2 regions of the Nocardioides ginkgobilobae genome follow, and region 1 is predicted to be linked to the other one. Evidence: predicted binding sites of a transcription regulator. Region 1 holds the regulator's gene; the other holds the start of a gene.

Region 1 (15,562 bases):
CGTCGACAGCACAGGTTCCCGCCTTCCGGACCCATTAGGTGAGGCGTCCCTAAATAAGGCTAGCCTTACCTATATGAACGGTCCCGACGTCGTCGCGCCTGCCCTCCGTGGCCGCGACCTAACCCTCGGCTACCGCGGCCACGACGCCCCGGTCGTCGAGGGGGCCGACCTGGCACTGGTCCGCGGCGAGGTCACCGCACTGATCGGCCCCAACGGCAGCGGCAAGTCCACGCTGCTGCGCGCCCTGGCCCGGCTGCACCGGGTCACCGCCGGCGAGGTGCTGCTCGAGGACGCGCCCACCGCCGGCCTCTCCGGCAAGGACTTCGCGCGCCGGGTGACCCTGCTCTCCCAGTCGCGGCCCGAGCCGTCGGGCCTCACCGTGCGCGACGTGGTCGCCTTCGGCCGCCACCCCTACCGTCGCCGCTTCGGCGGCCTGGACGCCGCCGACCGCGCCGCTATCGACCACGCCATGAGCCTCACCGGCGTCGCGGGCATGGCCGAGCGCGGCGTCGACGAGCTCTCCGGCGGCGAGCTGCAGCGCGTGTGGCTGGCCACCTGCCTGGCCCAGGACACCGGCGTGCTGCTGCTCGACGAGCCCACCAACCACCTCGACCTGCGCTACCAGGTCGAGGTGCTGGACCTGGTCCGCGACCTCGCCGACGACCACGGCGTCGCGCTCGGGCTGGTCCTGCACGACCTCGACCAGGCGGCTGCCGTCGCCGACACCGTGGTGCTGCTCCACCGCGGCCGGGTGCGCGGCACCGGCGCCCCCGAGGACGTGCTGACCGGCGACCTCCTCTCCGAGGTCTACGGCCTCCCCATCCGCACCCTCCGCGACCCCGACACCGGGGTCGTGCGCTGCGAGCCCCGCGGCAGGCACCGGCAGCGACGTGCTGCCCGGGCCCTCCCCCACCCGTGCCCGTAGGCACCACGACCACCAGACAGGACACCCACCCGATGAAGCGCACGCTCCTCCCGGCCCTGGCCGCGACCTCCCTGCTCGCGCTGAGCGCCTGCGGCACCAGCCAGCCCACGACCGAGGCCAGCGGCTCCGACACATCCGAGTCCTCCGGGAGCGCCGGCCCGATCACCCTGACCGACGCCGCCGGGCGCACCGTCGAGCTCGACGCCCCCGCCGAGCGGGTCGTCGTGCTGGAGTGGCAGATGGTCGAGGACGTCCTCACCCTCGGCCTGGAGCCGGTCGGCGTCGCCGACGTCGAGGGCTACACCACCTGGAACTCCTCGATGCCCCTGGACCCCGACACCCAGGACGTCGGCAAGCGCGGCGAGCCCAACCTCGACGCGATCTACGCCACCGACCCCGACCTGGTCATCACCGAGGTCTACGGCCCCGACGACGCCGTGGTCGAGCAGCTGGAGGAGTACGACGTGCCGGTGCTCGCCACCCTGGGCGCCGACACCGAGGACCCGATCGGCCAGATGGAGAAGACCCTCGACCTGATCGCCCAGGCCACCGGCCGCGAGGACGAGGCGGACGCGGCGATGGCCGACTTCGAGGCCGCGCTCGAGGAGGGTCGCGCGGCCATCGAGGCAGCCGACCCCGAGACGACCGAGTTCGCCTTCTTCGACGCCTACGCCCAGGGCTCCACCGTCGCGGTCCGGCCCTTCGGCCAGGGCTCGTGGATCGGCGAGATCGGGGAGGCGCTCGGGCTCACCAACGTCTGGGAGGGCGAGGTCGACGCGGCGTACGGCCTGGGCTCGACCGACGTCGAGGGCCTGGCCGAGGTCGACGACGCGCTGGTCCTGCACACCGCCACCCAGTCCGAGACCTGGCTGCCGCAGCTGGCCGAGAACCGGGTGTGGACCATCGCCGACTTCGTCGAGGAGGACCGGCTGCGCGCCTTCCCCGAGGGCGTGTGGACCTTCGGCGGCCCCCGCTCCGGCGAGCAGGTCGTCGACGCCTTCGTCGCGGCCGTGACGGGCTGAGCCGACCGTGAGCCTGCTGGACCGCACCGCACCGGTCGCCGACCGGCGCACCGAGGACCCCGCCGCCGCCCTCCCTGGCGGCGGCGGGGTCCTCGGCGCGGTCGCGGCCCTGCTGCTCACCACCGCCGCCCTGGTCGTCGTCACCGGCTGGCACCTCACGCAAGGCACCTCCGGCCTCGGCGCCGGCGACCTGCTGGGGGCCCTGCTGGGGCGCGAGCCCTCCGGCGCCAGCGCGTCCTCGGCGTACGACGTCCTCGTCTCCTCCCGGCTGCCGCGGGCCCTCGCGGGCATCGTCGTCGGGGTCGCGCTGGGCGCGGCGGGCGCGATGTTCGCCTCGCTGGCACGCAACGCGCTCGCCTCCCCCGACACGCTCGCCGTCAACGCGGGCGCGTACTTCGCCGCGACCCTCGTCGCGGCCCTCGGCATCCAGCTGCCCTACGTCGGCGACGGGATGGTCACCTTCGCCGGTGGCCTGGCGGCGGCCGGGTTGGTCCTGCTGCTGGCCGGCGGCGGAGCGGCCTCCACGACCCGGTTGGTGCTGGCAGGCTCGGCGGTCGCCCTGGCGCTGGGCTCCGCGGTCGGCGCCCTGCTGCTGCTCTTCGCCCAGGAGACCACCGGCCTCTTCGCCTGGGGCAACGGCACCCTGACCCAGCTCAACCTCGGCGGGGTGACCCGGATGGGCCCCGTCGTCGCGGCCTGCCTGGTGGCAGCGCTGCTGCTCGCGCGGCGCATGGACCTGCTGGCGCTCGGCGACGACACCGCTCGCGTCCTGGGAGTGCCGGTGCGCAGCACCCGGGTCACCGGGTTCGTGCTCGCGGTGGCGCTCTGCGCGGCCGCGGTCCACCTCGCCGGCCCGCTGGCCTTCATCGGGCTGTGCGCTCCGGCGGCCGTGCGGCTGCTCTCGCGGCGCCTGCCCTCGATCTCCCGGCACCTCGTGCTCGTGCCGCTCTCGGGTCTGGTCGGGGCGCTGCTCGTGCTGCTCGCCGACGCGACCCTGCGGGCCCTGCTCTCCCCCGAGACCGCCCTGGCCGTCCCCACCGGGGTCACCACGACGCTGCTCGGGGCGGTCGTGCTGGTGCTGCTCGCCCGCCGAGCCCGCGACGCCGGGCCCACCCGCCGGCCGGCGTCGGCCCGTCCGGGCCGCCACCACTCCCGGCTGCGGTACGCCGTGGTCTGCACCGTCCTGGTCGCCGCGACCCTCGGCGCGGCGCTGCTGGGACTCATGGCCGGCTACACCTGGCTGCTCACCGGCGACCTGCTCAACTGGGCGCGCGGTGTCGCGGTGCCGGTGGTGGAGTTCGCGATGGACGAGCGCGCGCCGCGCGTGGTCGCCGCGCTCGGCGGCGGGGCCGCCCTCGCGCTGGCCGGGACCGTCGTGCAGGCGGTCTGCCGCAACCCGCTGGCCGAACCCGGGATCCTCGGCATCACCGGCGGCGCCGGTCTCGGTGCGGTCGTGGTCGTCACCTCCGCGGGCGCGACCGTGGCCGTCTCGAGCCTGTCGATCGCCGTCGGCTCCACCGTCGGCGCGCTCGTCGCCTTCGCCCTGGTCTACGCGCTCACCTGGCGCGGCGGCCTGGACTCCGACCGCCTGGTGCTGGTCGGCATCGGCGTCGCCGCCGGCGCCCAGGCGCTGACGGCCTTCCTGCTCCTGCGCTCCGACCCGTGGAACACCCCGCGCATCTTCACCTGGCTCAGCGGCTCGACCTACGACCGCGAGTGGGCCCAGGTGCTGCCCGTCCTGGTGCTGCTGGCGGTCTCGCTGCCCCTGGCATGGATGGCGCACCGCGAGCTGGACCTGGTCGCGCTCGACGACGAGACACCGCGCCTGGCCGGCATCGACCTCGAGCGGCTGCGCCTGGTCGCCCTCCTCGCCGCAGCCCTCCTCACCGCCGCGGCGGTCGCCGCCGTCGGTGTCGTCGCCTTCGTCGGACTGGTCGCGCCGCACGCCGCCCGCGCCCTCGTCTCCGGCCGGCACCTGCGGGTCCTGCCGGTCGCCACGCTGCTCGGCGCCCTGCTGCTCTCGCTCGCCGACACGCTCGGACGCAGCGTCATCGCCCCGGCCCAGGTGCCTGCCGGGCTGGTGGTGGCGGCCATCGGTGCGCCGTACTTCCTCTGGCTCCTCCACCGCTCGCGGGCGTGAGGGGCGGCGAGCGGGGACAGTCCGCCGCTACGCCGGGTCGTCCGGCTGCTCGCCCCGCTCCTGGTCCCACTCCTCGGCGAGGTCGTCGGCGCGGCGGTCGAGATCGAGGGCGAACCACACCGTCGTGCCACCCGCGTCGCGCTCGGAGCCCCAGCGGTCGGTGAGCGCCTCGACCAGCATGAGGCCGCGGCCGTAGACCGCGAGCGGGTCCTCCTCGCGCGTCGGCTCGACCACCTCGCCCTGACCGCCCCGGTCGCGCACCAGGACGGTCAGCACCCCCTCGAGCAGCGAGAGCCGCACGTCGGCGACGGTGTGCGCGTGGTTGACGGCGTTGGTCACGACCTCCGAGAGGCACAGCTGCGCGGTCTCGACGATCTCCTCGCCGACGCCCCAGGTCTGCAGCTCCTCGCTGAGGAAGGCCCGTGCCCGGCGGGGCGCGGTCGGCTCGGGCGGCAGCCGCAGGCTCGCGGTGCGGGCACCCGGCTCCGCGGCCGCCTCCGTCTCGGCGAGCTCCTCGGCCAGGTCCCGCGAACGACGCGAGCGCGCGTCGGCGATGGCATCGGCCGTACGCCGGGCCGCCGCCTCGAGGAGGTCCGGACCCGCCGAGCCACGGTCGGGGGTCGTCTCCAGGACGACCAGCAGCCCACCGATCGGCGACCCGGTGCCGGGCAGCGGGACCACCGCGAGCACGGACCCACCGCGCTCGCGCTCCTGCTCGACCAGCCAGGGCCACCGCTCCTCGAGCGTGGAGAGCTCGGCATGGATGGCCTGTCCGGTGCGCACCACGTCGGTGAGCGGCACGTCGTCGTAGGCGTCGATGTGGCACCACTCGGGCTGGTGCGGCACCGGGTCACCCGCGTCCGGCCCGGAGGTGAAGCGCAACCGGCGTCCCCCGCCCTCGGTGAGCGCCAGCCCGACCCGGCACACCCCGGGCAGCAGGGCGAGGTCCGCCAGGACCGCGTGGGCGATCTCGTCGACGTCGCCGGCGCCGCTCGCCTCGAGGAGCGCCGACTCCAGGCGCGCGAGTGCGCCCGACGGCGCGCCCTGGCCCTGCGCCGCCGGATCGACCTGCCCCTGGTCCGGCATGACCCCGAATGTAGCGAGCGCCCCCCCCACCCGGTCAGGGACCGAGGTCCCGTGCCGACCGGCCAAGAGACACCCGCGTGAGGATCCGTGACGGTGCAGGGGTGGGTGTGGCGGACGTCGACCACAGGGCACCGCGGCACCCCGGCGGTTCGACCCGGCCGGGCGGCGCCGGTCGGGAACAATGGCACGGTGGCCGGGAGTGCGGGGAGCAGTGCGGGGAAGCGGGCCGGGTCGCGGCGCGGCCCGCGCCGGCGCTCTCGACACTCTCCACGGCTGCTGCTCCTGACCGGCGGCATCACAGCCCTGGTGGTCGCCTGGGGCTACCTCGTCTGGGCCGCCATCGACTTCGGTGCCGCTGCCCGGGCCGGTGAGCAGGTCGCCTGGGCGTTCCTGGCGCTGGCCTCGCTCGGTGCGGTGGCCTGCCTCTTCGCCGGGCTGATGCTGGGTGTGCGGCTGCTGCGGATGCTCGGCGTCCTGTCGCCGCAGGCACTGGGCGAGCCGGTCGACCCCGATCGAGCGCCGAAGCCGAAGGGCGGCAAGCGCGCCGCGCGCTAGCGACGAGCACCGGGCACGGGACCCTGGCATGCGGCCTGGCGGAGACCACCGAGGGGCGGGCCCGGGTGGGCCCGCCCCTCGTCTTCCCCGTGGTTTCGCCGGCCGGGGTCGAGGCGACCGGCGAAGTCTGTGTCGTGCTGTGGGTCTCGTGGCTCGCTGCGCTCGCACCTCGACCAGCGGTGGTGCTGCGCCCGCGGTCCCGCGGGCTCAGTCGGCCGCGGGCACCAGCAGTCGCTGGCCGGCGACGAGCATCCCGCCGTCGAGGTTGTTGAGCTCCTGGATCGTGCTGATCATGGCGCGCACGTCGCCGTCGTCGGTGCGGGCCGCGGCGATGTCCCACAGGGTCACGCCGCTGCCCACGACGATGACGTCGGTCGGGACCGGCTCGCCCTTCTCCGCGGTCGCTACCGAGACACCGGCGAACGCCACCGCGACGGCCACCGCCACCAGCAGACCGACCAGGAAGACCACGAGCCGGCCGCGACGGGTCAGCCGCAGCTCACCGCGACGGCCGTCGGCGTACGTCGCGGGGCGGGAGGTGCGGGTCGGGGCTGCTGCTGCGGGAAGGACCATGGTGCTCATCGGGATCTCCTGGGGAAGGCGGAGTGGGCTGCGCACCGATGTCTACTGACGGCCACCGACAGTCCCGGTGTGGCGCCGGTCAGGGAGGACCGGCGACGACTCCGGAGCTGCGGCTCGACCACCAGTTCGATCGAACACGTGTACGAGACTAGATCAGGTGTTCGAACGAGATCAAGGGGTTGGGCGAACAGATGTTCGACCTCATCCCTGCGGGCGAGCCCGCCCCACCCGGGTCAGCGCGTGCGCAACGACCGGCGCCCCTGCGCGGCGAAGAGCGCCGTGCCGCGGGCCGCGAGGCCCGGCGCGAGGGAGACGGAGCGCATGAGCGCACCACGCCACACGGGCACCGTGCGCACGACCCGGTCGGACCCGACCATCCCCACGGCGACCTCGGCGATCTCCTCGACCGTGAGGATGCGTCCGCCGGAGTGGACCAGGGCGGCACCCAGACCCTCGGGGTCCTGGGCGTCGAGCATCGCGGTCCGCACGCCGTCGGGGCAGACCGCGTGCACGCGCACCGAGCGCGGCGTCTCGGCAGCCACGGACATGCTGGCCGAGACCGCGGCCGCCTTCGTGGCGGCGTACACGCTGTAGCCCGGCACGGGGCCCAGTCCGGACAGCGAGGCAATGTTGACGATGTCGCCCCCGGCGGGGCCGAAGCCGTCGAGAGCCGCGCGCATCCCCCAGAGCACCCCGAGGACGTTGACCTCGACCACCCGGCGCACCTGCTCCTCGGACAGCTCCGAGAGCCGGCCGTCGTCACCGACGCCCGCGTTGTTGAACCACGCCGCGAGCCGGCCGTGACCGGCGGCCACCTCGGCCGCGTGCCGGTGGGCAGCGGGGTCCCGGACGTCGTGCGCGAGCCCCGCGACCGCACCGATCTCGTCCGCGGTGGTCGCGGCTCCCGCGCCGTCGACATCGGTCACCACCACCGACCACCCCTCGCGCACCAGGCGCTCGGCGATGCCCCGCCCGATCCCGCGGGCCCCTCCGGTCACGACGGCGCTGCGCTCGTTCACCCCCGCAGTCTCCCGTACGTCGGCGCGCGCGACGCCGCTCGTCCCAGCCCCCGGTCGCACGCCCCTCCGGCGACCGGCGCGACACGCCGGTTCGAACACATGTTTGATCGTTGTCGGTCCCGGGGCCTAGCGTGACCCCACTGGGTCCGACCCCTCGGACCCACCTGCGCCCGCACCCGCGCCACCCCCTGGAGGACCCATGGCCACCAGCCACGACGACCCGGCCACCGGCAGCACCGACACCCCGGGCACGCCCGGCACCCCGGGCGCGGTCACCACGCTGCCCGACGGGCCGCCCGACGCCAGCGGTCTGACCGCCCGGCAGACCAAGGTGCTGGAGACCATCCGCGACGCCGTCGCGCTGCGGGGCTACCCGCCCAGCATGCGCGAGATCGGCCAGGCCGTCGGCCTCACCAGCACCTCCTCGGTGGCCCACCAGCTCAAGGTGCTCGAGGAGAAGGGGTTCATCAAGCGCGACGGCAGCCGCCCCCGCGCGCTTGAGGTGTTCCTGCCCGAGTCGATGGCCGCCCGCCGATCGATCTCCTCGGCCGACGACACCGGCATCGACGAGACCGGGGTCGGCGACTCGCTGCCCGCCGCCTCCTACGTCCCGGTCCTGGGCCGGATCGCCGCGGGCGCGCCGATCCTCGCCGAGGAGCAGGTCGAGGACGTCTTCCCGCTGCCCAAGCAGCTCGTCGGCGACGGCCAGCTCTTCCTGCTGGAGGTGCGAGGCGAGTCGATGATCGACGCCGCGATCTGCGACGGGGACTACGTCGTGATCCGCCAGGCGCAGACCGCCGACAGCGGCCAGATGGTGGCGGCCATGATCGACGGCGAGGCCACGGTCAAGACGCTCTCGCGCAAGAACGGCCAGGTCTGGCTGCTCCCCCACAACGACGCCTTCGACCCGATCGACGGCACGCACGCCACGATCCTCGGCATCGTCACGGCGGTGCTGCGCAAGGTCTGAGGGTCTCGACGCCCGCTCGCCGGCGCGTGTCCGAGGGGTGAACGGACGGTGCTCACATCACGGAACCCATGACGTAGCCAGCCGGGTGTCGTTGGATGAGGCGTGATCTCGATCCAGCACTCCCCCGGGCAACCCGAGCACGCGTCGAGCGAGCCGGCACGACAGGGTCAGGCCCTCCCCCGACGTACGGTCTTGGCCACCGGAGCCGTCGCCGCCACCGCGGTGACCGCTGCGGGTGCCGCGCTCGCGAGCAGCCCGGCCCGCGCGGCCGACGGCACCGCGGACCGGGCCGGCGACACGTTCACGCTGGGGAAGCGTGAGCACCGGGTCTTCCAGCACGGCGTCGCCTCCGGCGACCCGCTCCCCGAGGCCGTCCTGCTCTGGACCCGCGTCACGCCCACTCCCGAGGCGACGCCGGGCTCGGGCAGGGGCGGGCCGGTCACCGTGCGGTGGGAGGTCGCCCGCGACGCACGGTTCCGGAAGGTCGTGAGCAGCGGACGCTTCCGCACCAGCGCCGCCCGCGACCACACGGTCAAGCTGGACGCGAAGGGCCTGCGGCCGGAGACCGAGTACTTCTACCGGTTCAGCGCGCTGGGCCAGCGCAGCCCCATCGGTCGGCTGCGCACCGCTCCGGGCGAGCGGGCCACCCCCGACAACCTGCGTCTCGGCGTGGTCTCCTGCGCCAACCTCGAGGCCGGCTTCTTCAGCGCCTACCGCGGTCTCGCCGAGCGCGACGACCTGCACGCGGTGCTGCACCTGGGCGACTACCTCTACGAGTACCCCACCGGCGACTACGGGCTGGGCCCGGACAACGTCGTCGTGCGTCCCCACGACCCGCCCACCGAGATGGTCAGCCTCGAGGACTACCGCCGCCGGCACGCCAACTACAAGAGCGACCCCGACCTGCAGGCGCTGCACGCCCGCTACTCCTGGATCGTGACCTGGGACGACCACGAGGTCACCAACGACCAGTGGAAGGCCGGCGCGGAGAACCACCAGCCGGGCCCTGCCTCCGAAGGAGGAGAGGGCGACTACAAGGTGCGGCGCGCCCGCGCCCACCGCGCGTACGACGAGTGGATGCCGGTCCGGATGGACGGCACCGCGCGGCTCGACGACGGCGCCCGGCTCTACCGGCGCCTGCGCTTCGGCGACCTGGCCGAGATCTCGATGCTCGACCTGCGCACCTACCGCGACGAGCAGGTCGCGACCGCCCTCCCGACCCCCGTGCCTGCCCTCGAGGCCGAGGTGAGCGACCCCGAGCGCACCATCACCGGTACGCGGCAGATGGAGTGGCTCAAGGACGCCCTGAGCCGCGGCAACCGCACCGCGCAGTGGAAGGTCATCGGCAACCCGGTGATGATCGCGCCGGTCACCTTCGCCGACCTGCCCAACCAGCTGCTCGACCCGATCAGCGACGTGACCGGTCTGCTCCCGAAGGACGGGCTGCCCTACAACGTCGACCAGTGGGACGGCTACACCGCCGACCGGCGCGAGGTGCTGGGCCACATCCGCGACAAGCAGGTCAAGGACGTGCTGTTCGTGACCGGTGACATCCACTCGGGGTGGGCGTGCGAGCTGCCGCTGGACACCTCCACGGTGCCGGTGGTCGGCGACTCCTACGGGGTGGAGTTCGTCTGCGCCTCGGTGACCTCCAACAACCTCAAGGACATCACCGGGGCCCCGCAGGCCTCGCCGCTGGTGGAGACCACGATCCTGGCCAACAACCGGCACATCAAGTACCTCGACTTCGACTCCCACGGGTTCTCCGTGCTGGACATCACCGCCGAGCGCGCCCAGATGGACTGGTACGTCATCGGCGACCGGGCGGTCGCCGACACCCCGATCACCTGGTCGGTGAGCTACGAGACCCGCGCCGGCACCGGCCGGGTCACCCCCGTCGACGCCCCCCTGGAGGCCTGATGTGCGGCTGCGGTGACGTCCAGCACGGTCCGGCGACCCGCGAGCGCCGGCTCGCGGAGCTGCGCGCCTCCCGACGTACGGTCCTGACCGCCGCGTCCGGGTTGGCCTTCTCCTCGGCGCTGGCCGCCGGCACCGCTCCGGCCGCCGCCGCGGGCCGGAGGTCGGCCGGGGACGCCGCGGACCTGCGCTGCTACGTGCTCGTCGTCGACGGCTGCCGCCCCGACGAGATCGACAGCGGGCTCACACCCAACCTGCTCGCGCTGCGCGAGGAGGGCATGTGGTGGCCCCGCGCGACCTCGATGCCGGTGATGGAGACCATCCCCAACCACGTGATGATGATGACCGGCGTGCGCCCCGACCGCTCCGGCGTGCCGGCCAACTCCTTCTTCGACCGCGAGCTCGGCGAGATCCGCGAGATGGACCAGCCGAGCGACATCAAGGTGCCGACCGTCATCGAGCGGCTCAACCGCCGCGGCCTGACCACCGGCACGGTGCTCAGCAAGGAGTACCTCGTCGGCATCTTCGGCGAGCGGGCTACCCACCGATGGGAGCCCGAGCTCTACATCCCCATCTCCGAGCACGCCCCGGACCTGCTCACCTACAACGCGCTCACCTCGATGGTCGACGAGCTCGACCCGAACCTGGTGTTCGTGAACCTCGGCGACATCGACCGCTGGGGACACACCGACCTCACCGGCACCACGCTCCAGGTCATGCGCCGGGCCGCGCTGCTGCAGACCGACACCCTCGTCGGCCAGTTCATCGACTCGCTGAGGTCCAGCGGTCGGTGGGAGAGGTCGATCGTCATCGTCCTGGCCGACCACTCGATGGACTGGTCGATCCCGACCAACGTCGTGTCACTGCAGTCCGCGATGGACGCCGACCCCCTGCTGGCCGGCAACGTCGTCATCGCCGACAACGGCGGCGCCGACCTCGTCTACTGGACCGGGCCGGGCAACCGTCTCGACCGGGCCGTGCGGCGCATCCAGGAGATCGCCGAGGCCACCCCCGGCGTCCTCAAGGCCTGGGACCGACGTACCCCGTGGCTGCGGCTGGGGCCGGAGTCCGGCGACGTCGTGGTCTTCTGCCAGGCCGGGTGGCGCTTCTCCGACCCCGACCCGGTCACGAACAACCCGATCCCCGGCAACCACGGACACCCCGCCACCCGGGCCATCCCGTTCTTCATCGGTGGCGGGCACCCGGTCGTCGAGCCCGGCAAGGTCTCGCCCAAGCACGCCCGCACCGTCGACGTCGCACCCACGATCGCGGACTTCTTCGGGCTCCCGGTCGGCAGGCGGAGGTACGACGGGAAGTCGCGTCTCTGAGCAGGCCGATCAGCCGGCGGAGGCGGCGAGCCGGGTGAGCGCCTGCCGCACGACGGCGGGGTCGGTGGTGGTCCACATGGGCGGCAGGCTGGCCTTGAGGAACGAGCCGTAGCGGGCGGTGGCCAGCCGCGGGTCGAGCACGGCCACGACGCCACGGTCGGAGGTGGTGCGGATCAGCCGCCCGGCGCCCTGGGCCATGAGCAGGGCCGCGTGGGTGGCGGCGACCTGCATGAAGCCGTTGCCGCCGGCCTTGTCGGCGGCCCGCTGCCGCGCGGACATCAGCGGGTCGTCGGGCCGCGGGAACGGGATGCGGTCGATGAGCACGAGCTGGCAGGTGTCGCCGGGGACGTCGAGGCCCTGCCACAGCGAGAGCGTGCCGAACAGGACCGTGTGGTGGTCCTCGACGAACTGCTTGGCCAGCTCCGGCAGTTGGGCGTCGCCCTGGGCCAGCGTGGTCAGGTGCGGCAGCCGCGCGCGGACGGCCTCGGCGGCGGCCTCGGCGGCTCGGCGCGACGAGAACAGCCCCAGCGTGCGGCCGTCGGCGGCGTCGACCAGCTCGGCGATCTCGTCGAGCTGGGCCTGGCCCAGGCCGTCGCGGCCCGGGGACGGCAGGTGCTTGGCGACGTAGAGGATGCCTTGGCGCCCGTAGTCGAACGGCGAGCCGACGTCCACGCCGCGCCACGGCAGCACCCCGTCGTCGGTGCGCGGCTCGACCGGCGCGTCCTCGGACGTGACCCGCTCCGAGGGCTTGAGCCCCACCGAGGCCGCGACCGACCCGAAGTCGCCGCCGAGCATGAGGGTCGCCGAGGTCATGACCACGGTCTTGTCCGAGAGCAGCTTGGAGCGCATCTGCCCCCACACCTGCAACGGCGCGACGCAGAGCCGCGGCGCCATCCGCTCGGTGCCCTCCGAGAGCCACAGCACGTCGGACTCCAGGTCGGCGGCCATCCGCTCGGCGACGGCGAAGACGTCCTGCACCGAGCCCTTGGCCTGCTGGCGACCGGGGTCGGCGTCGCCCTCGCCCGGCTTCTCCCGGGGGAAGCCGGAGAGGCAGGCGCGGGCCGCGTCGCGCACCAGCTGCAGCGCGTCGCCGAGCTCCTCGGTGAGGACGTCGATCCGTCCCGGTGCCGTGCCGGAGAGCGCGTCGCGCAGGGTCTCCCCGGCGTCGGCCAGGTCGTCGGCGGGGTTCGAGGCGCCCTCGGCCTGCACGTGCTTGCGGGCCCGGCGCGCGGCGCGCTCGACGTCGGGCGCGGTCAGCTCGTCGGTCGCAGCCTGGGTCACCCGGGCGACCAGCTCGTGCGCCTCGTCGATCACGACGGCGTCGTACTCCGGGATCATCGGCACGCCCTCGATGGCGTCGATGGCCAGCAGCGAGTGGTTGGTGATGACCAGGTGGGAGCGGTGCGCCTTCTCCCGGGCCAGCTCGGCGAAGCACTCCTGACCGAAGGGGCAGCGCGCGGCGGAGAGGCAGTCGCGATGGCCCACGGAGACCTGGCGCCACTCGCGGTCGGTGTGCCGCGGGGCGTTGTCGCGCTCGCCGGAGCCACCCTGCTCGGCCTCCTCCTCCGCCCACGCCCGCAGCTCGAGGACCTTCTGGCCCATCGACCCCTCGGGCATCTGCACGAGCGCGCCCTGGTCGTCGGGGACGCCCTCGCGGATGCGGTGGAGGCAGGCGTAGTTGGAGCGTCCCTTCAGCACGGCGTACGACGTGTCGACCCCCGGGCTGCCCTTGACGGCCTCCATGAGTCGCGGCACGTCACGCTCCACGAGCTGGTGCTGCAGCGCGAGCGTGGCCGTGGCGACCACGACCCGCTTGTCGTGCAGCAGCGAGGGCACGAGGTAGGCCAGCGACTTGCCGGTGCCGGTGCCGGCCTGCACGAGCAGGTGCTGCTCCTCGGCGAGGGCCCGCCCGACCTCCGCGGCCATCTGCACCTGGCCCTCGCGGGTGGCGCCACCCAGCGCCTGGACGGCCGTGGCCAGCAGCTCACCCACGCTGGTCCTCGGCTCCGTCACGACGAGCACCCTAGCCGCGGCCGGGGACGCTCCCGGCCTCGGCGTCAGCTGCCTGTGGACAGCCGCGCTGCCACCGCATCGCCGAACGTCGCGTGCCCGGCCGGGGTCAGGTGCAGCAGGTCCGGCAGGTAGTCCAGCCGCAGGTCGCTGACCGCGAGGAACCGCACGTCCCGCTCCGCACAGAGCCGCTCCAGCAGCCCCTCCACCCTGGCGACGTACACCGCCCGGGCGGGCGCGGCCGCGGGGCCGACGACGGTCACGGGGTGCTCGGCGGTGGCGGCCAGGACGCGGTCGAGGCCGGCGGTGATCTCCGCGTCGGTGCTGTCCCAGTCGTTGAGTCCGCCTGCGACCACGACCGGGGTGCCGGGCGGGACGCTGCGCACCGCGGCAGCGGCCCGGGCGCCGAACGAGACCCTCGGCCCGCACCCGGACGCGCCGGAGCCGAAGCCGGACCCGGAGAAGCCGGCGACGTGCACCCGGCCGGGGAGCCGCGAGGGCCACGAGCGGGCGGGGTCGTCGAGGCCGAGGCCGGCGGTCCAGGAGTCGCCGACCACCAGCACGTCCGCCCCGGAGCCGGTCACGGCCTCGGCGCGGGCCAGCGAGTCCGCGGCGTACTGGTCGCAGCGGGCCGGCTTGGTGCCGGTGGCGCGCTCGACGGTCACCACGCCGACGAGGCCGACGAGGACCACGGCGCAGAGCAGCGCCAGGGCGCGGCGTCGCGGTCTCGACCCCTGCTCGTCGCCGGCGGTGCTCGCGGGAGAGACCCCGGCGACGGCGCGCGGGGGCGCGGCGCTCACCGCCCGACCAGCCGGGGCGGTCCCCCGGTGGACCATGCGCCCATCCTGGGGCCTGCCGGCCCTGCGCGCAGGGGAACGGGGCGGACGGTGACGACATCGTCACCGGCACGTGACCGCCGGCCTGCGACCCAGGGTCGCCAGCGGGCCTACAGGGCCTACAGGGCCTACAGGGCCTGCAGCAGCCTCAGGAGCTGGCCGCGACGGCGTACGCCGCGAGGTCACCCGCGAGCGACTCCGACGCCCGGCCCTTCACCAGCGTGCCGTCGGCGGTGTGCTCGAGCGACTCGATCTCCCCGGCCCGGTGGATCCGGTCGACCAGGTCGCCGCGGCTGTAGGGCAGCAGCACCTCGAACTCGACGGCCGGCCGCGGCAGCTCGGCCTCGACCCGGGCCAGCGCCTCGGCGATGCCCTGGCCGGTCTTGGCGGAGACGACCACCGAGTGCGGCTCGCGCGCCTGGAGGCGGGCGATGACCATCGGGTCGGCCGCGTCGGCCTTGTTGATGACGATGAGCTCGGGCACGTCGAGGGCGTCGATGTCGGCGAGCACCTCGCGCACCGCGGCGATCTGCCCCTCGGGGTCCGGGTGGGAGCCGTCGACGACGTGCAGCAGCAGGTCGGCGTCGGCGACCTCCTCCAGCGTCGAGCGGAACGCCTCGACCAGCTGGTGCGGCAGGTGCCGGACGAACCCGACGGTGTCGCTCATCGTGTAGACCCGGCCGTCGGCGGTCGTCGTCCTGCGGGTGGTCGGGTCGAGGGTCGCGAACAGCGCGTCCTCGACGAGCACCCCGGCGCTGGTCAACCGGTTCAGCAGCGAGGACTTGCCGGCGTTGGTGTAGCCGGCGATCGCGACACTCGGCACCTGGCCGGCCTGGCGCTGGGAGCGCTTGGCGTCGCGGGTGACCTTCATCTGCTTCAGCTCGCGGCGCAGCTTGGCGATCCGGTCGTTGATCCGACGGCGGTCGGTCTCGATCTTGGTCTCACCGGGGCCACGGCCACCGATGCCGTCACCGCCGGCGGCGCGGCCACCGGCTTGGCGCGAGAGGTTTCCACCCCAGCCGCGCAGGCGCTGCTTCATGTACTGCAGCTGCGCCAGCTCGACCTGCGCCTGGCCCTCCTTGGACTTCGCGTGCTGGGCGAAGATGTCGAGGATCAGCGCGGTCCGGTCGACGACCTTGACCTTGAGCCGGTCCTCGAGGTTGCGCAGCTGG
Region 2 (15,562 bases), on a different contig from region 1:
CCCTGGGCCAGCTCGACCGCCCCGGCGATCTCGTCCGCGACCGCGGGCGCGGTGACGGCCAGCTCGTTGCCGTGCGCGTCGACCCGCCCGGCGAAGTCCTCGGCGACCAGCAGCCCGGCGGCGCCGACCGCGATGTCGGTCTGGCCCTCGCGCCAGGCGCGCCCGGCGGTGTCGGTGACGACGACGCCCAGCCGCAGTCCCGTCAGGTCGTGCAGCCGCCGACGCAGCGCTCGGGCCGAGGCATCGGGGTCCAGCGGCAGCAGCACCACGGTGCCGAGCGCGACGTTCGAGGCGTCGATGCCGGCAGCGGCCATCGTCAGCCCGTGCCGGGTCCGCGCGATCGTGGTCGGGCCGCGGCGCGCCACCACGCGTGCCCCGGGCGCGGACAGCTCCTCCGCCAGCGCGGCCTCCCGGTCACCGGGACGGGTGCGGCCCTCGGCCTTGCTCACCACCTTGCTGGTGACGACGACGACGTCGCCGTCGGCCAGCGGCTCGCCGAGGGCGTCGAGCGCCCCGAGCAGCAGCGCGGCCAGGTCGGTGCCCTCGGTGACCTCGGCGACGCCGTCCGGGGCGAGGACGCTGAGCCGCCCGCTCACCGGGTGACCAGGTCGACCGCGGCCGCGGCCATCGCCGCGGTCGCGGCCGGGTCGCTCATCATCAGCGGCACCGCGGTCCCCGCCAGGCCGGCCTCGTGCAGCGCGGGCAGCGCGTCGGCGTCGCGGGAGTCCACCAGCCAGCCGTCGAGCACGCCCGCGGCCGAGCGGGCGCCGTAGTGCAGGCCCACGCCGCGGGCGCTGACCTCCACACCGATCGAGCGCAGCATCTGCTCGGCCATGCCGCGCACGTGCGTGCCGCCGACGATGGGGGAGAGGCCGACGACCGGGGCGGCCGTGGCGCGCAGGGCGTCGCGGATGCCCGGCACCCCGAGGATGGTGCCGACCGAGACGACGGGGTTCGACGGCGGCAGCACCACCAGGTCGGCCTCGCCGATGGCCTCCAGCACACCGGGACCGGGCGTGCTCTGGTCCAGGCCCACGACGACGACGGTCTCGGCGGGCACCGAGGCGCGCAGGCGCACCCAGTACTCCTGGAAGTGGATCGCGCGCCGCCCGCTCGGCTCGTCGGGGTCGGCGACGACCACGTGGGTCTCGACCCGGTCGTCGGTCATCGGCAGCAGCCGCAGCCCCTCGCCGAGGGTCGGCTCCAGCCACCGCCGGCACAGCGCCGTGGTGATCGCGGAGAGGGGGTAGCCGGCCTCGAGCATCTGGGTGCGGACCAGGTGGGTCGCTACGTCGCGGTCGCCGAGCCCGAACCACGTCGGCTCCACGCCGTACGCCGCCAGCTCCTCCTTCACCGACCAGGTCTCCTCGCGCCGACCCCAGCCGCGCTCGGGATCGATGCCCTCGCCGAGGGTGTACATCACGGTGTCGAGGTCGGGGCAGACCTTGAGCCCGTGGACCCAGATGTCGTCGGCGGTGTTGGCGACGACCGTGACCACGGCATCGCGGTCGACACCGGGCAGCAGCCCCTCGCGGACGCCGTGCAGCAGCCCCTGCAGGAAGCGGGCGCCGCCCATGCCGCCGGAGAGGACAGTCAGTGCGCGCATGCGCCCACTCTGCCGCAGCCTGCCACGTGCTCCGCGCCCTGCCCACCCCGCCGGGTGGGTGCGCTGGACCAATACCAGACTTCCGCTTGACGTCCGTGCTACGACAGGCATGTAATTCCACAAGTGTTCTTCGGTGCCGGACGAGGACGCACAGGGTCGAGAGGTTGGATGCCGTGAGAGAGCTGTTTCTCCTGGAGGCGGAGAGCGAGGAGGGGTCCTGGCAGGAGCGCGCGCTGTGCGCCCAGACCGACCCCGAGGCGTTCTTCCCCGAGAAGGGTGGATCCACGAGGGAGGCCAAGAAGGTCTGCCTCACCTGCGAGGTGCGCCAGGACTGCCTGGAGTCCGCGCTGAGCAACGACGAGCGCTTCGGCATCTGGGGTGGTCTCTCCGAGAGGGAGCGCCGCAAGCTGAAGAAGCGCGCCGTCTGAGCAGAGCCCGCCGCTGATCCGAGCATGGCCCCGGTCCTGGACCGGGGCCGCTCGCATTTTTGCTCGCATCTAGGGTGGTGGACCGTGTCCGGGTCGGTGCCGGAGGCACGACCGGGTTCGGTCGCCGTCCTCCTCGTCAGCCACGACGGAGCCCGCTGGCTGCCCGTCGTGGTCGAGGGGCTGCGCAGCCAGACCCACGCCCCCGACCACGTGGTCTGCGTCGACACCGGCAGCCGCGACGAGGGACCCGACCTGCTGGAGCGCTCCTTCGGCGCCGTGCGGTCGCTGCCGTCGGGCACCGGCTTCCCCGAGGCCGTCCGGGTCGCGGCCGCGGAGGCGGGCGACGTGGAGTGGCTGTGGATCCTGCACGACGACGCCACCCCGGCCCCCGATGCGCTGGAGCGGCTGCTGGCCGCCGCGCGTGAGCACCCCGAGGCCGACCTCCTCGGGCCCAAGCTGCGTGAGTGGCCCTCGCTGCGCCGACTGCTCGAGGTCGGCGTCACGATCTCCGCGACCGGTCGCCGGGAGACCGGTCTGGAGCGCGGGGAGTACGACCAGGGCCAGCACGACGACGTACGCCGGGTGCTGGCCGTGCACTCCGCCGGGCTCCTCGTGCGCCGTGCGGTCCTCGAGGAGCTGGGCGGCTTCGACGACCGGCTGCCGCTCTTCGGCAACGACCTCGACCTCGGGTGGCGGGCGGCCGCGGCCGGTCGCACGACCCTGGTCGTCCCGCAGGCCGTGGTCTTCCACGCCGAGGCCGCCCACCGCGGCGTGCGCCGCACGGCGCTGACCGGGCGGCACACCCACTTCCACGAGCGCCGCGGCGCGCTGTACACGCTGCTGGCCAACACCTCCTCCCGCCTGCTGCCGCTGCTGGTCGTCCGGCTGGTGCTCGGCACCCTCCTGCGCGTGCTCGGCTACCTCCTCGTGAGGTCGCCGGGCGAGGCGCTCGACGAGCTGGCCGCCCTCCTGGCCGTGCGGCCGGGCGTCGTGCGGGCCGCCCGCCGCGAGCGCCGGGCCCGCACCGGCAGCCCGTCCCCGGCCGTGCGCGGCCTGCTCGCGCCCTGGTGGCTGCCCTACCGCCACGGCCTGGACGCCGTCGGTGACCTGGTCGCGGCCGCCGGCAACCAGGCCGCGGACGTCGCCGAGCGCCGTCGTCTCGCCGCCGCCGAGCGCGACCCCGAGTCGTTCGCGGCGCGCCGCCCGGCCGAGGACGAGGACGTCCCGGAGGCCGACACCGGCTGGGTCGCCCGCTTCCTCACCAACCCCGTCGCCGTGCTGCTCGCCGTGGTCGTGGTGCTCCTCCTCGCGGGCGCCCGCGCCGGCCTCGGTGCGGCCTCGGGCGGCGCGCTCTCGCCCGCGCCCGACGGTGTCGGCGCCTGGTGGCGGCTGCACCTCGAGTCCTGGCACGCACTCGGGGTCGGCACCGCGGTCCCCGCTCCGGCGTACGTCGTGGTGCTGGCGCTGCTCGGGACGCTGCTCGGCGGCTCCGCGGTAGCGACGGTCTCGGCGCTGCTCGTGCTGGCGGTGCCGTTCGCCCTCTGGGGTGCGTGGCGCTTCCTCGGGCTGCTCGGGCGCCTGGTCTCCCCGCGCGGCCTGCCGCGGTGGGTGCTGCTGTGGGGCGCCACGACCTACGCGCTGGTCCCGGCCACCAGCGGCGCCTGGGGCCAGGGCCGGCTCGGCGTGGTCGTCGCCGCGGCGGTGCTGCCGTGGCTTGCGCACGCCGTGGTCGGCTTCGTCGACCCCGAGCCGGACCGTCGCTGGCGGGCCGCCTGGCGCACGGGTGTGCTGCTGGCGCTCGTCGTGGCCTTCGCGCCCACGACCTGGCTGCTGGCCGTCGCGGTCGTCGGCCTCGGCCTGGGTGCCGCACGGCTGGTGGCGCCGGCCGTGCTCGGCGACCGGTCCGCCTGGGTTCCGCCCGTCCTCGCTGTGGGCGTGCCGGTGGGACTGCTGCTCCCGTGGTGGGTCCCGGCACTGCAGCACGGTGCCGGCGAGGCGCTGCTCCTCGGGGCCGGCCGGTTGCCCGGTGCGACGCCCGCGGGCCTGGAGGTCCTCACCGGCCGGCTCGGCGGCCTGGGCGCCCCTGCCTGGACCGGGCTGGTGCTGGTCGCGCTGGCGCTGCTCGCGCTGCTGCCGCGGCCCTCGCGCGTGCCGGTACTGCTGGCGTGGCTGCTCGCCGCGGTCACCGCCCTGCTCGCGCTGGGGCTGTCCTGGGTCACCCTCGACCTGGCCGGCGGGTCGGTGCCGGCGTCGGTGTCGGTGCTGGTCCTGGCGCTGCAGGGCTGCCTGGTCACGGCGGCCGTGCTGGGTGCGCTGGGTGCGGTCGAGGTGCGGCGCAGCGGCGGTGGTCGCACCGGCGCGTGGCGGGCCGGGCTCGCGGTCACGGCCGCGGCCGCGGCGGTGGTGCCGGTCGTGGGCCTGGGCTGGTTCGCCGGGGGCGAGCAGGAGCTCGCGGCCACGGACCCGGCGGGCGTCCCGGCGTACATGGTGCAGAGCGCGGAGACCGCGCCCGAGCGCGGCATCCTGGTGCTCACCGGGTCGGTCGAGGACGGCATCGCGCACGTGGTCCGCCGCGGCGACGGGGTGACCGTGGGAGAGGACGAGGTGCTGGCGCTCAGCCCCGCCGACCCGGCGCTCGACGAGCTGGTCCGCGCGCTCGTGAGCGACGCCGCGGCGGGCGCGGCCGACCGGCTCGCCGGGCTGGGGGTGGAGTACGTCGTGCTCCCGGCCCCTGCCGACGGTGACGTCGCAGCGGTGCTCGACGCGACGGCCGGCCTGGCGCAGGCGTCCGCGGAGGACCGCGACACCCGGGCCTGGCGGGTCACCCGCGAGCCGGAGGCCGAGGCGCTCGAGGGCGACGGCTCCTGGCTGCGCCCGGTGCTGCTGCTGGCCCAGCTGGGCCTGCTGGTCCTCGCGCTGGTGCAGTGCGCGCCCACCCGCCGCGCGAGCCGGGGGAGGGCGCGTCGATGAGGAGACCCGTGGGAAGGCCGAGCGCCCTGGCGGTCGTCGCCGTGGTGGCCCCCCTGCTGACCGTCGGCGCCGCGCTGCTGACCGACACCCGGATCGAGGACGGTCCTGCCGGCAGCGCTCCCCAGGAGGTGGCGCTCACGAGCGCGACGCTGGTCTGCCCGACCGGCCAGGGCGGGGGTGTGCTGGTCGCCTCCGACGCCGCGGGGGGTTCCGGGGGGCGGGTCACGGCGCTGGTGGGCAAGGAGGAGCGCGAGGTCGAGCTCGTGCCCGGCGCGGCCACCCGGCTCGACGACGCCGACGAGGTCGCCGGCAGCGGATCGTCGGCCCCCGGCCTCGTGGCCCAGCGGTACGGCGGCTCCGGGCTGCGCGCCGTCGACTGCCCGGCCACCAGCAGCGACCAGTGGTTCACCGGGGTCGGTGCGGGCGCCGAGCACCGCTCGGTCCTGGAGCTGCACAACCCCGACGAGGGCCCGGCGACCGCCACCATCACCGTGCTCGGCCAGTCGGGGCCGGTCGGTGCCGGCGGCGAGCTGCGCGGGGTCTCGGTGGCCGGTGGTGCCACCACGCGCATCGAGCTCGGCTCGGCCATCCCCAAGCGCGAGGAGCTCACGCTGCGGGTCACGACCGACCGCGGCCGCCTCGCCGCGACGGTGATCGACTCCTTCGTGCCGGTGGGCCGGGGCGAGACGACCAAGGAGTACCTCGCCGGGCAGCGCGAGCCGGCGACCTCCCAGCTGCTGCTCGGGCTGCCCGTGGACGTCGAGGAACCGGCCGTCGTCGTCGCCAACACCAGCGACAGCGCTGCCCGCGTCTCGCTGCGCCTGGTCACTGCGGAGTCGACCTTCGCCCCCACCGGGCTCGAGGAGGTGCTGGTCGACCCGCAGAGCGTGCGGCGCTTCTCGCTGAGCCGGGTGCTCGGCTCGGACGTGGCCGAGGGCGTGCTCGGGATCGAGGTCGTCTCCTCGCAGCCGACGACCGCGAGCTTCCGCGGCCGCGTCGACGGGGACCTGCTCACCGTCGTGCCCCAGGGGCCGGTGGTCACGGCCACGCTCGTGCCGGTCCCGCTGCCGGGGGCGCGGCTGGTCCTCGGTGGCGCGGAGGCGCTCGGCACCGTCACGGTCCTGGCGCTCGACGAGCGCGGCCGCGAGGTCGACGAGCGGGTCGTCGAGGTCGGGCCCGACCTGGCGGTCGAGGTGCCGGTGCCGGACGGCGCGACGCTGCTGCGGGTCGTGCCGCGGGGCACGGCGGTCCAGGGCGTGCTGCGGCTGCGCTCCGGCGCGGGCGCGGCCGTGGTCGGGCTGCGCGAGCTGGTGCGGGTCGGGCTGGTGCCCGACGTGCGGCCCGGGCTGGTCGTGCCCGGTCAGTCCGGCTCGTCGGGGGAGTAGCGCGGGTCGACGTCGGAGGGGTCGATGCCCAGGAGCTCGGCGACCTGCTCGACCACGACGGTCAGCACGAGGGCCTCGAGGTCGCTGCGGCGCGAGGCCCGGTGCTCGATGGGCCTGCGGAAGAGCACCAGCCGGGTCGGCTGGTCGCCGGTGGCGCGCACGAGCGAGGACAGCGGCACGGTCGGCGAGTCCCAGTCGTCGGGCACGTGGGGCACGTCCTCGACGGCGTACTCCACCAGCCCGAGGCGCTCGGCCCACCGCTCCTCGACGCTCTCGACGGCGTCGAGGACCACGCGGTCGAAGCGCTCGCGCGACGTCGGGCGGACCGGGCGGCCCGGCTGCGCGGTGAGCACCGCGGGTCCGCGCATGCCGCGGCCCCGACGGTCACGAGTCATGCCCGCGAGCCTATCCGCGGGCGTCGGTGCGGGCGGGTAGCGTCTGCGCCGTGAGTCCCGCCCGTCGTTGCAGCCGCACCGCGTGCGGTCGCCCGGCGGTGATGACGCTGACCTACGTCTACGCCGACCAGACCGCCGTGCTCGGCCCCCTGGCGACGTACGCCGAGCCGCACGCCTACGACCTCTGCGAGACCCACAGCGAGCGGCTCTCGGCACCCCGCGGCTGGGAGGTGCTGCGGCTGGCGCAGCCCGCGCCGCCGCGGCCGAGCAACGACGACCTCCTCGCGCTGGCCGACGCCGTCCGCGAGGCCGGCCGGCCCCAGCCGCCCCGACGGGTGGCACCGGCCGAGGAGACCGGCCGCGAGACCGGTCGCAAGGGTCATCTGCGCGTGCTGTCCACCGAGCACTAGGGTTCGGGCATGGCCGACACCCGCACCTCCGACTCGCTGGGGGCTGCGAACCTCCGTGCCGTCTTCAAGGCCTACGACGTGCGCGGCACCGTCCCCGACCAGCTCGACGAGGACCTCGCCCGCGCGACCGGTCGCGCCTACGTCCGGGTGCTCGGTGCCCGCACGGTCGTGGTGGGCCACGACATGCGTGCCAGCTCGCCCGGCATGGCGGGCGCGTTCGCCTCGGGCGCCTCCGAGGCCGGTGCCGACGTCGTCATGATCGGCCTGGCCTCCACCGACCAGCTCTACTTCGCCTCCGGCCACCTCGGGCACCCGGGCGCGATGTTCACCGCCAGCCACAACCCCGCGCAGTACAACGGGATCAAGCTGTGCCGCGCGCACGCCGTCCCCGTCGGCGCCGACACCGGCCTGCACGAGATCCGCGACCTGGTCGCCTCCGGGGAGGTCACCGAGCGGTTCGTCCCCGCCCCGGCCGCGGGCTCGATCAGCGAGCACGACGTGCTGGAGGCGTACGCCGCCCACCTGCTCACCCTGGCCCCGGTCTCGGGGCGCCGGCTCAAGGTCGTGGCCGACGCCGGCAACGGCATGGCCGGCTGGACGGCGCCGGCGGTCTTCGGGCGGATGGGGACCGACCAGGTCGACCTGGTGCCGCTCTACTTCGAGCTCGACGGCAGCTTCCCGAACCACGAGGCCAACCCGCTCGACGAGACCACGCTCACCGACCTCAAGGCCCGGGTGCTCGAGGAGAAGGCAGACGTCGGGCTGGCCTTCGACGGCGACGCCGACCGCTGCTTCCTCGTCGACGAGCGCGGCCGCGCGGTCTCGCCCTCCACGCTGACCGCGCTGATCGCGGCGCGCGAGCTGGCCAAGGAGCCGGGCGCCACGATCATCCACAACCTCATCACCTCCCGCGCGGTGCCCGAGCTGGTCACCGAGCTCGGCGGCACCCCCGTGCGCACCCGGGTCGGGCACTCCTTCATCAAGGCCCGGATGGCCGAGACCGACGCGGTCTTCGGCGGCGAGCACTCGGGGCACTTCTACTTCCGGGACTTCTGGCGCGCCGACTCCGGCATGCTCGCCGCGCTGCACGCCCTGGCGGCCCTCGCGGGCACGGACGTGCCGCTGTCGCAGCTGCTGGCGGCGTACGAGCGGTACCCGATGTCGGGGGAGATCAACTCCGAGGTGTCGGACCAGGCTGCGGTCATGGACACGCTGGAGGCGGAGTACGCCGGGCAGGACGGCGTCACCACCGACCGGCTGGACGGGCTGAGCGTCAGCCACCCGGACTGGACGTTCAACGTGCGGCCCTCCAACACCGAGCCGCTGCTGCGGCTCAACGTCGAGGGGCGCGACCAGGAGACGATGGAGGCCGTGCGCGATGGCGTGCTGGCCAGGATCCGTGGAGGGAAGCAGTGAACGCGATGAACATCGACCCGGCCCTGATGGAGATCATCGTGTGCCCCCAGTGCCACGGCGACCTCGCGCCCGGCACCGGTCCCGACGGCGCCGACGAGCTGGTCTGCCAGGGCACGTGCGGCCTGGCCTACCCCGTCCGCGACGACATCCCCGTGCTGCTGGTCGACGAGGCCCGCCGGCCGTGACCTGGTTCGACGAGGCCCGGCTCGACGACGAGTCGGCGCTGGGCACCGTGGACCTGCGGCTGCGCCACCTGGCGGAGTCGGGCTCCCGCGTGCGCCGCGAGGTGGGTGACGCGGCCGAGGCGGCCGACAGCGCCGTCGAGCGGGCGCGCGAGCTGGACCGGCCGCGCGCGGTCATCGCCGCGGGTCCGGACTCGCGGCTGCTGCGTGCCGTCCTCGAGCCGTGGTGCCCGGTGCCGTTCGTCGCCTGGCCGGGGCCGGCGCTGCCGGGCTGGGCGGGCAGCCTGGACCTCGTCGTCGTGCTCGCTCCCGACGGCGCCGACGCCGGCACGGCCTCCGCGGTCTCCGAGGCGGTCCGCCGAGGCTGCCAGGTCGTGGTGTCGTGCCCGCCGGGCTCGCTGGTCGCGGAGCACACGGTCGGCCGCTACGCCACGGTCCTGCCCTCGACCACGCGCGACCAGCTCGCCTCGGCGGTCGTCATGCTGTCCTACCTCCACCGGGTCCAGCTCGGTCCCGAGGCCGCTCCGGACTCGGTCGCCGACGCCCTCGACCAGGTCGCCCTGGACTGCGGCCCGCGCAAGGACCTCGCGGTCAACCCCGCCAAAATGCTCGCCATCGCGCTCGCCGACGCCACGCCCGTCGTCTGGGGTGGCTCCGTCCTCGCGGCCCGCGCCGCGCGCCGGGTCGCGGAGTCCGTGCGCCGCGCCTCCGGCCGCACCGCGATCGCCGGCGACGCCGAGCACCTGCTGCCCGTCATCGAGGCCGCCCGTCCCCGCGACGTCTTCGACGACCCCTTCGCCGAGGGCACCACCGGCCCTCGGCCGGTGCTGGTGCTGCTCGACGACGGCTCCGAGGACGCCACCGTCCGCACCCACCGCACCCGGCTGCTCGCCGCGGCCGCCGAGCGCGGGGTCCGGGTCGAGACCCTCGGCTCCGATGCCCCCACCGAGGTCGCCCGCTACGCCTCGCTCATGCTCTCGGGCACCTACGCCTCGGAGTACCTCCGGCTCGGGTTGGTCGAGGACTAGCCCCCCTCGTCGTCGGGGTCGTCCCGCATGAAGCCGGTCCGTGGGTCGACCGCGGCGAGGAAGTCGCGGACCGCTGCCACGTGCCCCTCACCGCTCTCGGCGGACCGGTCGTTCGTCGCCGAGCCGAAGCCGTAGCCCCCGTGCCGGTGGGTGAGCCAGTCGTAGTCGTACACGCCTGCGCTGCGCCGGGTCACCCGGAACTCCTCGCCGTCGACGACCAGCACCAGCGGGCCCTCTTCCGGCACCGGAGGCTGGAACCGGTCGACGTACGACGCTGCCACCGCGAGGTCGACCGGGAAGTCGTCGGCGTGGTCGGCTCGCCGCCTCGCCACGCGCGCGAGCACGGTGCCGCGGTCGGTGGCGAGGTAGACCGTCTCGGGGACGACGCCGTGCTCCGCGAGCAGCGCGCGCCACTCCTCGCGCATCGCCCTCGACCAGAACGAGAAGTCGAGGACGACGTCCCGGCCCTCGTCGAGGAGCCGTCGGAGCTCGGTTCGCAGCTCGGTCCGGATCTCCTCGCGCACCTCCTCGGGCACCTCGCCACCGGTGATGCCGCGGGCCCAGATGCCGGCGTCGAAGGACAACCGCACCATGCCCTGGGCCTCGAGCCGCCGCGCGTACGTCGTCTTGCCCGCGCCGGACGGCCCGCACATGAAGACCACCCGGCTCGTCCCGTCCACCTGCGGCACCCTGCCACCCGCGGCCCGTCCGCCGCGACGGAGTTCCGGCTCACCTAGCGTGGTCCTGTGCGTCCGTTGGCTGTGATCCTCGTCCTCACCGTCTTCATGACCGGCTGCGGGATCGACGACCAAGAGCCCACCGCGGACGTCGACGGGCCGCCAGAGCGCTGCGCGCGGGTCGCGTCCGGGGGTCCGGGGGCCGCGGCGGAGGACGAGCGCTTCTGGGATCTGATGACCGCCGCGTGCCAGGTGTCCTCGGACGGTGACCGCCGCCAGGCCAGGGCGCTGCGTGAGCTCCTCTCCGACCTCCCGGACGACGAGGTGGTCGCCTTCCACGAGAGCATGGTGAGCGAGCACCGCCGCCTGGCTCGTTCCGGTGTCGGCCCGGTCGCCGACGACCTGTGCTTCCCCGGCCTGGGTCTCGGAGACGACCTTTCGGCCGACTACCGCACCTGGCTCGTCGGGCAGGGCGAGGCAGTCACCGCGTGGGTGCGGAAGAAGCCGCAGCGGCTGGAAGCGCTCCCCGCCGCTGGGCGCGGGTGCGGCCTCGGCGAGCCTCTGGGCCATGCCGCCGTCGCCGTCGACCGTGACAACGCTCGCGGTACCGGGCGGACCGGGGTGCTGACGCCGCTGGAGTCGGTGCGGCCCTGATCCGCGACGCCCGGCATCCGAGCTCCCGGTCGACCGGATCCGAACGGCACGAGCGGAGCCGTCGCCAGCCCGATCGCCGAGCTGGAGACAGAGGGTGAGCCTGGTGTGAGCACGGTCCTCCACCGCTCGCCACCGGTGAGAACTGGGCGGGTCGGCGGGGTCTCGTGGCTCGTTTCGCTCGTACCTCGACCGGCGGTGGGCGGGCCGATGCCTCGACCGGTGGCGGGGCAGGTGCGCGCCTGGACCGGGCGACAGGGGCTCACCTCGGCTCCGCGCGTACTGGTAGCCCGACCGCCGGGTGGTGGTGGTCGGGCTGGGAGCGGGGTCAGGCGGTAGGGCTCAGAGTGGGGTGGTGCCGTCGGGGTGGACGAGGTAGTGCTGGCCGTGGGGGCTGGTCCAGAGCCAATGACCTGGGCTCAGCCCTGTGACTCGCCAGGGTCTGCCTGCTGGTGAGGGGTGGGTCTTGGCGCGGTGGTCGTGGCGGCACAGTGGCGCCAGGTTCTCTGTGCTGGTTTGGTCGGGTGGGCCGCCTTGGTCGGGTGGGACGTACTCGATGGTGTGGTCGAGGTCGGTCTTCTCGGCGGGCCTGTTGCAGTGGGGGAACGTGCAGGTGGTGCGTGCGAGCTTGACACGGGTGGCGATGCGGTCGGGGACCTCGTAGGAGTCGACGGCGACGGTGTCGTGGAGGTCGATGACGGGCTTGACGATGACCTGGGTGCCGGGTGTGCCGCACCACTCGCGGACGGTGTCGGCGGTGAGGAGCTGGTGGTGGTTGTCGAGGCGGGCGAGGTTGAGGCCGAGCCGGCCGGTGACAGGGTCGAGTTGGGGTGCGCCGGTCAGCGCGGCGTCGGAGAGGTGGACGGTGAGGACCACGACCCGGCGAGCGGAGGTGCGGGCGTTGGGGGCGTTGCTGCCGGGGCCGGTGGGCGTGTCGGTCGCGCGGTCTCGACGACGCTCGCTGGTGCTCGCTGCTCGACCATCGGGTGTGGGGAGGAGGTCTTGGCCGCGGGCGATGTAGCCCAGGGCCTTGGCGCGGCGCACCGCAAGGTCGTCGGTGGAACCGTCGAGGAGCAGCTGGTGGGCGATGTGGCGGATCGCGGCTTCGAGGTCCTCGGCGTCGGCGCGGTCGAGGAGTCCGTCGGCACTGACGGCGGAGGCCGCACCGACCGAGGTAGCGGGGGATGCGAGGTCGAGGTCGAAGTAGAGGTTGGCGCGGGTGTCGCACTCGACGACCTCGGTCGATTCGGGGTCGAACCGCGCTGATGCCTCGAGGACCAGACGGTCGACGACGACGGGTCCGGCGGTGTGGATGACGTGGGCGACCTGGGCGTCGACGAACCCCGCTGCTTCGGCGGACAGCCCGCGCGTGGCCTGTGCCAAGCGGCGTACTCGCCACGCGGTGACCTGTCCGGCGACGAGTCGGGCCCACACACGGGGGAGGCGGTGCTTGGCCTCGACCACGTCACCTACGAGCAGGCGCCCGGATTCCCGCGTGCGCCCGAGGGCGGTGGACAGCTCGGTGACGGCGAAGTCGGAGACCTCCGGCGCACCTGCGCCGGCGAGGTCGAGCATGGTGTCCGCGCCGGGCATCCCGAACCGGGACATCCACGCAGCCTCGGCGGCGTCGTACGCCTCCTCGTCGGGGTGGGAGTAGGTGCCGTACAGGTCCGGCATCAGGACCCCGGTGGTGTGACGGTCCGCCCAGTCCGCGACCCCGATCAGCAGCTCCCGCGCAGCGTCGTCCTCACGCCGCTTGGCGGCGCGGATCGCGTCGAGGAGGGAGCCGGTGGACATGGTGAAAGTATAGTCGAACACGCGTTCGATTGGCAGTGTTTCCCCAGGTCAGATCCACTTTTCGTGGACTTTCTGGAGGGCTGATCCAAGCCCAGCCGAAGCGAGCACCCCAGTGGAGGGCGACCACCCAGACAAGCGCAACCAAGAAGCTGAAGTGGCACCCAGGGCGACCACGTCTTCACTGAATCCAGGGCCTGCTGCGGCGCGAACGCGTCACGACCCACCAACGGCGACCCAGGGAGCAACCACGGGGGCAGGGCAGGGCGACCGGCGTACGGGGTCTCGGCGACGGCTCGCTGGCGCTCGCCTGCTCGACCATCGGGAAAGCGGCGCTGACGCTCGCCTGCTCGACCACCGGTAAGCGGCACTGGCACGCCTCTCGGCCACGCCGCCCTACGTCACGTTTCGGGTGTGGGGAGCCCCGGGAACAAGGGAACCCATGGCCACCGCCACCTCCCGTGCCGACTCCACCCCTGCCGGCGCTGCTGCAGAGACGACCCCCGCGACCGCGCCCGCGGCCCGCGACCCGTGGTTCGACAACGCCAAGATGGCCCTGGTGACCCTGGTCGTCGTCGGGCACGCGTGGGTGCTACTGCCCGAGAGCGTGACGCGCGACCACCTCTACGACTTCCTCTACGCCTGGCACGTGCCGGCGTTCGTCTTCGTCACCGGCTACCTCTCGCGGCGCTGGACCTACTCCCGCGCACGGATGTGGCAGCTGGTGCGCACGGTCGCGGTGCCGTACGTCCTGTTCGAGGCCGCGATCGCGCTGTTCCGCATCCACGTGGGCGGCGAGGAGATGGAGAACCTCTGGCGCGACCCGCACTGGCCGATGTGGTACCTCTCGGCGCTGTTCTTCTGGCGCCTGCTGACCCCGGTCTTCAAGGACCTGTGGGGCGGTCTGGCGCTGGCGGTCGGCATCTCGCTGGTGGCCGGGCTGTACGCCGGCGACACCCTCGACGTCGCCCGCATCCTGGGCCTGCTGCCGTTCTTCGTGATGGGCCTCAAGGCGACCCCGGAGCGCTTGGAGCTGCTGCGCGGCCGCGCGGTGCAGGTGCTGGCGTTCGGGGTCTTCGCCGCCATCTTCTGGCTCACCCGCCGCACCGACGACTGGGCCGCGACCGAGTGGCTCTACTACCGCGCCCGCTACGAGGAGCTGGACGTGAGCGACGGGCAGGCGTTCCTCACGCGCGCCTGCCTGCTCGTGCTGGGCACGCTGGGCGCCTGGGCCTTCCTGGCCCTGGTGCCGCGCATCCGCGGCTGGTTCACGACCATGGGCGCCTTCACGCTGGTGGTCTACCTCTTCCACGGCTTCGTCGTGAAGGGCCTGGGGTACGCCGGGTACGGCGACCTCTTCGGTGACCAGCAGTGGCTGGGCCTGCTCGTGACCACCGTGGGGTCGGTGGGCGTGGCGCTGCTGCTGGCCAGCCCGCCGGTGGCGCGCGTGCTCAAGCACACCGTCGACCCGCTGGGGTGGGGGGAGAAGAAGGTCGACCACGCGCTCGAGGTGGCCACGGCGAAGGTCGAGGCCGACCGGCTCTCCGACCGGATCGAGGAGCACGTCGAGGAGCAGGTGCGCCGGGTGCCGCAGAACGTCCCGTAGGCCCTAGGCTCACCTCCGTGGCCGGTGGACTCTTCGCACTGCTCGACGACGTCGCGACGCTCGCGAAGCTGGCGGCGTCCTCCGTCGACGACGTCGGGGCGGCCGCGGGGCGCGCCAGCGCCAAGGCGGCAGGCGTCGTCGTCGACGACACCGCGGTGACCCCGCAGTACGTCCAGGGCGTCGCGGCCGAGCGCGAGCTGCCGATCATCCGCAAGATCGCGACCGGCTCGATCCGCAACAAGCTGCTGCTCATCCTGCCGGTGGCGCTGCTGCTCAGCGAGTTCCTGCCGACCCTGCTGAAGATCATCCTCATGATCGGCGGCGCCTACCTCTGCTTCGAGGGCGCCGAGAAGGTGTGGGAGAAGCTCGGCGGCGGTCACGGCCACGGCGACGAGCACGCCGCGGTCGACACCGGCGACCCTGCCGAGACGGAGAAGAACCTCATCAGCGGCGCCATCCGCACCGACCTGATCCTGTCGGCGGAGATCATGGTGATCGCGCTCGACGAGGTCGCCGGCGAGAGCTTCTGGAGCCGCGCCGCGATCATGGTCGTGGTCGCCGTGCTCATCACCGTCGTCGTCTACGGCGTGGTCGCGCTGATCGTGAAGATGGACGACGTGGGGCTGTCCCTGGCCCAGCGCTCCGGCCGCGCCGCCCGCCGCGTCGGCGAGGGCATGGTCCGCGCGATGCCGCGGGTGCTGACGGTCATCGGGCTGGTCGGCACCGTCGCCATGCTCTGGGTGGGCGGCCACATCATCCTGGTCGGTGCCTACGACCTCGGCCTCACCGCGCCGTACGACGCCGTGCACCACCTCGAGGAGGCCGTGCACGACGCCACGGGTGCCCTGGGTGCGGTCCTCGGCTGGGTGACCAACACGTTCTTCTCCGCCGTGCTCGGCATCGTCGTCGGTGCCGTGGTGGTCGTCGTGATGCACCTGGTGCCCCGGCGCCGCGCCGCCCACTGACCCCTCGCGCGCGGGGCCCGGGCAGACGGGTGCTGCTCCAGACATCTGC

The links. The regulator LexA, encoded in region 1, represses DNA repair genes until DNA is damaged. The targets are predictions, from matches to a motif close to TCGAACANNTGTTCGA.
Region 2: the regulator LexA is predicted to act here: its motif matches at 12,959-12,974, upstream of ACYVID_RS13985 (HNH endonuclease signature motif containing protein).

What each region holds. Positions count from the first base shown of each region.
Region 1 is NZ_BAAGUS010000013.1:102,817-118,378, reverse strand. Features, by position in the region: gene ACYVID_RS13280 (ABC transporter ATP-binding protein) at 74-925, shown strand; gene ACYVID_RS13275 (ABC transporter substrate-binding protein) at 958-1,947, shown strand; gene ACYVID_RS13270 (iron ABC transporter permease) at 1,955-4,087, shown strand; gene ACYVID_RS13265 (ATP-binding protein) at 4,115-5,173, opposite strand; gene ACYVID_RS13260 (hypothetical protein) at 5,363-5,728, shown strand; gene ACYVID_RS13255 (LysM peptidoglycan-binding domain-containing protein) at 5,936-6,310, opposite strand; gene ACYVID_RS13250 (SDR family oxidoreductase) at 6,544-7,329, opposite strand; gene lexA (transcriptional repressor LexA) at 7,529-8,299, shown strand; gene ACYVID_RS13240 (alkaline phosphatase D family protein) at 8,492-10,219, shown strand; gene ACYVID_RS13235 (alkaline phosphatase family protein) at 10,219-11,544, shown strand; gene ACYVID_RS13230 (ATP-dependent DNA helicase) at 11,554-13,470, opposite strand; gene ACYVID_RS13225 (SGNH/GDSL hydrolase family protein) at 13,602-14,390, opposite strand; gene hflX (GTPase HflX) at 14,539-15,562, opposite strand, start outside.
Region 2 is NZ_BAAGUS010000015.1:2,232-17,793, forward strand. Features, by position in the region: gene cofE (coenzyme F420-0:L-glutamate ligase) at 1-596, opposite strand, end outside; gene cofD (2-phospho-L-lactate transferase) at 593-1,606, opposite strand; gene ACYVID_RS13935 (WhiB family transcriptional regulator) at 1,780-2,034, shown strand; gene ACYVID_RS13940 (glycosyltransferase) at 2,119-5,004, shown strand; gene ACYVID_RS13945 (DUF5719 family protein) at 5,013-6,389, shown strand; gene ACYVID_RS13950 (metallopeptidase family protein) at 6,365-6,784, opposite strand; gene ACYVID_RS13955 (DUF3499 domain-containing protein) at 6,835-7,194, shown strand; gene ACYVID_RS13960 (phosphomannomutase/phosphoglucomutase) at 7,204-8,610, shown strand; gene ACYVID_RS13965 (Trm112 family protein) at 8,616-8,795, shown strand; gene ACYVID_RS13970 (SIS domain-containing protein) at 8,792-9,820, shown strand; gene ACYVID_RS13975 (AAA family ATPase) at 9,817-10,500, opposite strand; gene ACYVID_RS13980 (DUF4240 domain-containing protein) at 10,567-11,151, shown strand; gene ACYVID_RS13985 (HNH endonuclease signature motif containing protein) at 11,491-12,945, opposite strand; gene ACYVID_RS13990 (acyltransferase family protein) at 13,385-14,548, shown strand; gene ACYVID_RS13995 (DUF808 domain-containing protein) at 14,566-15,513, shown strand.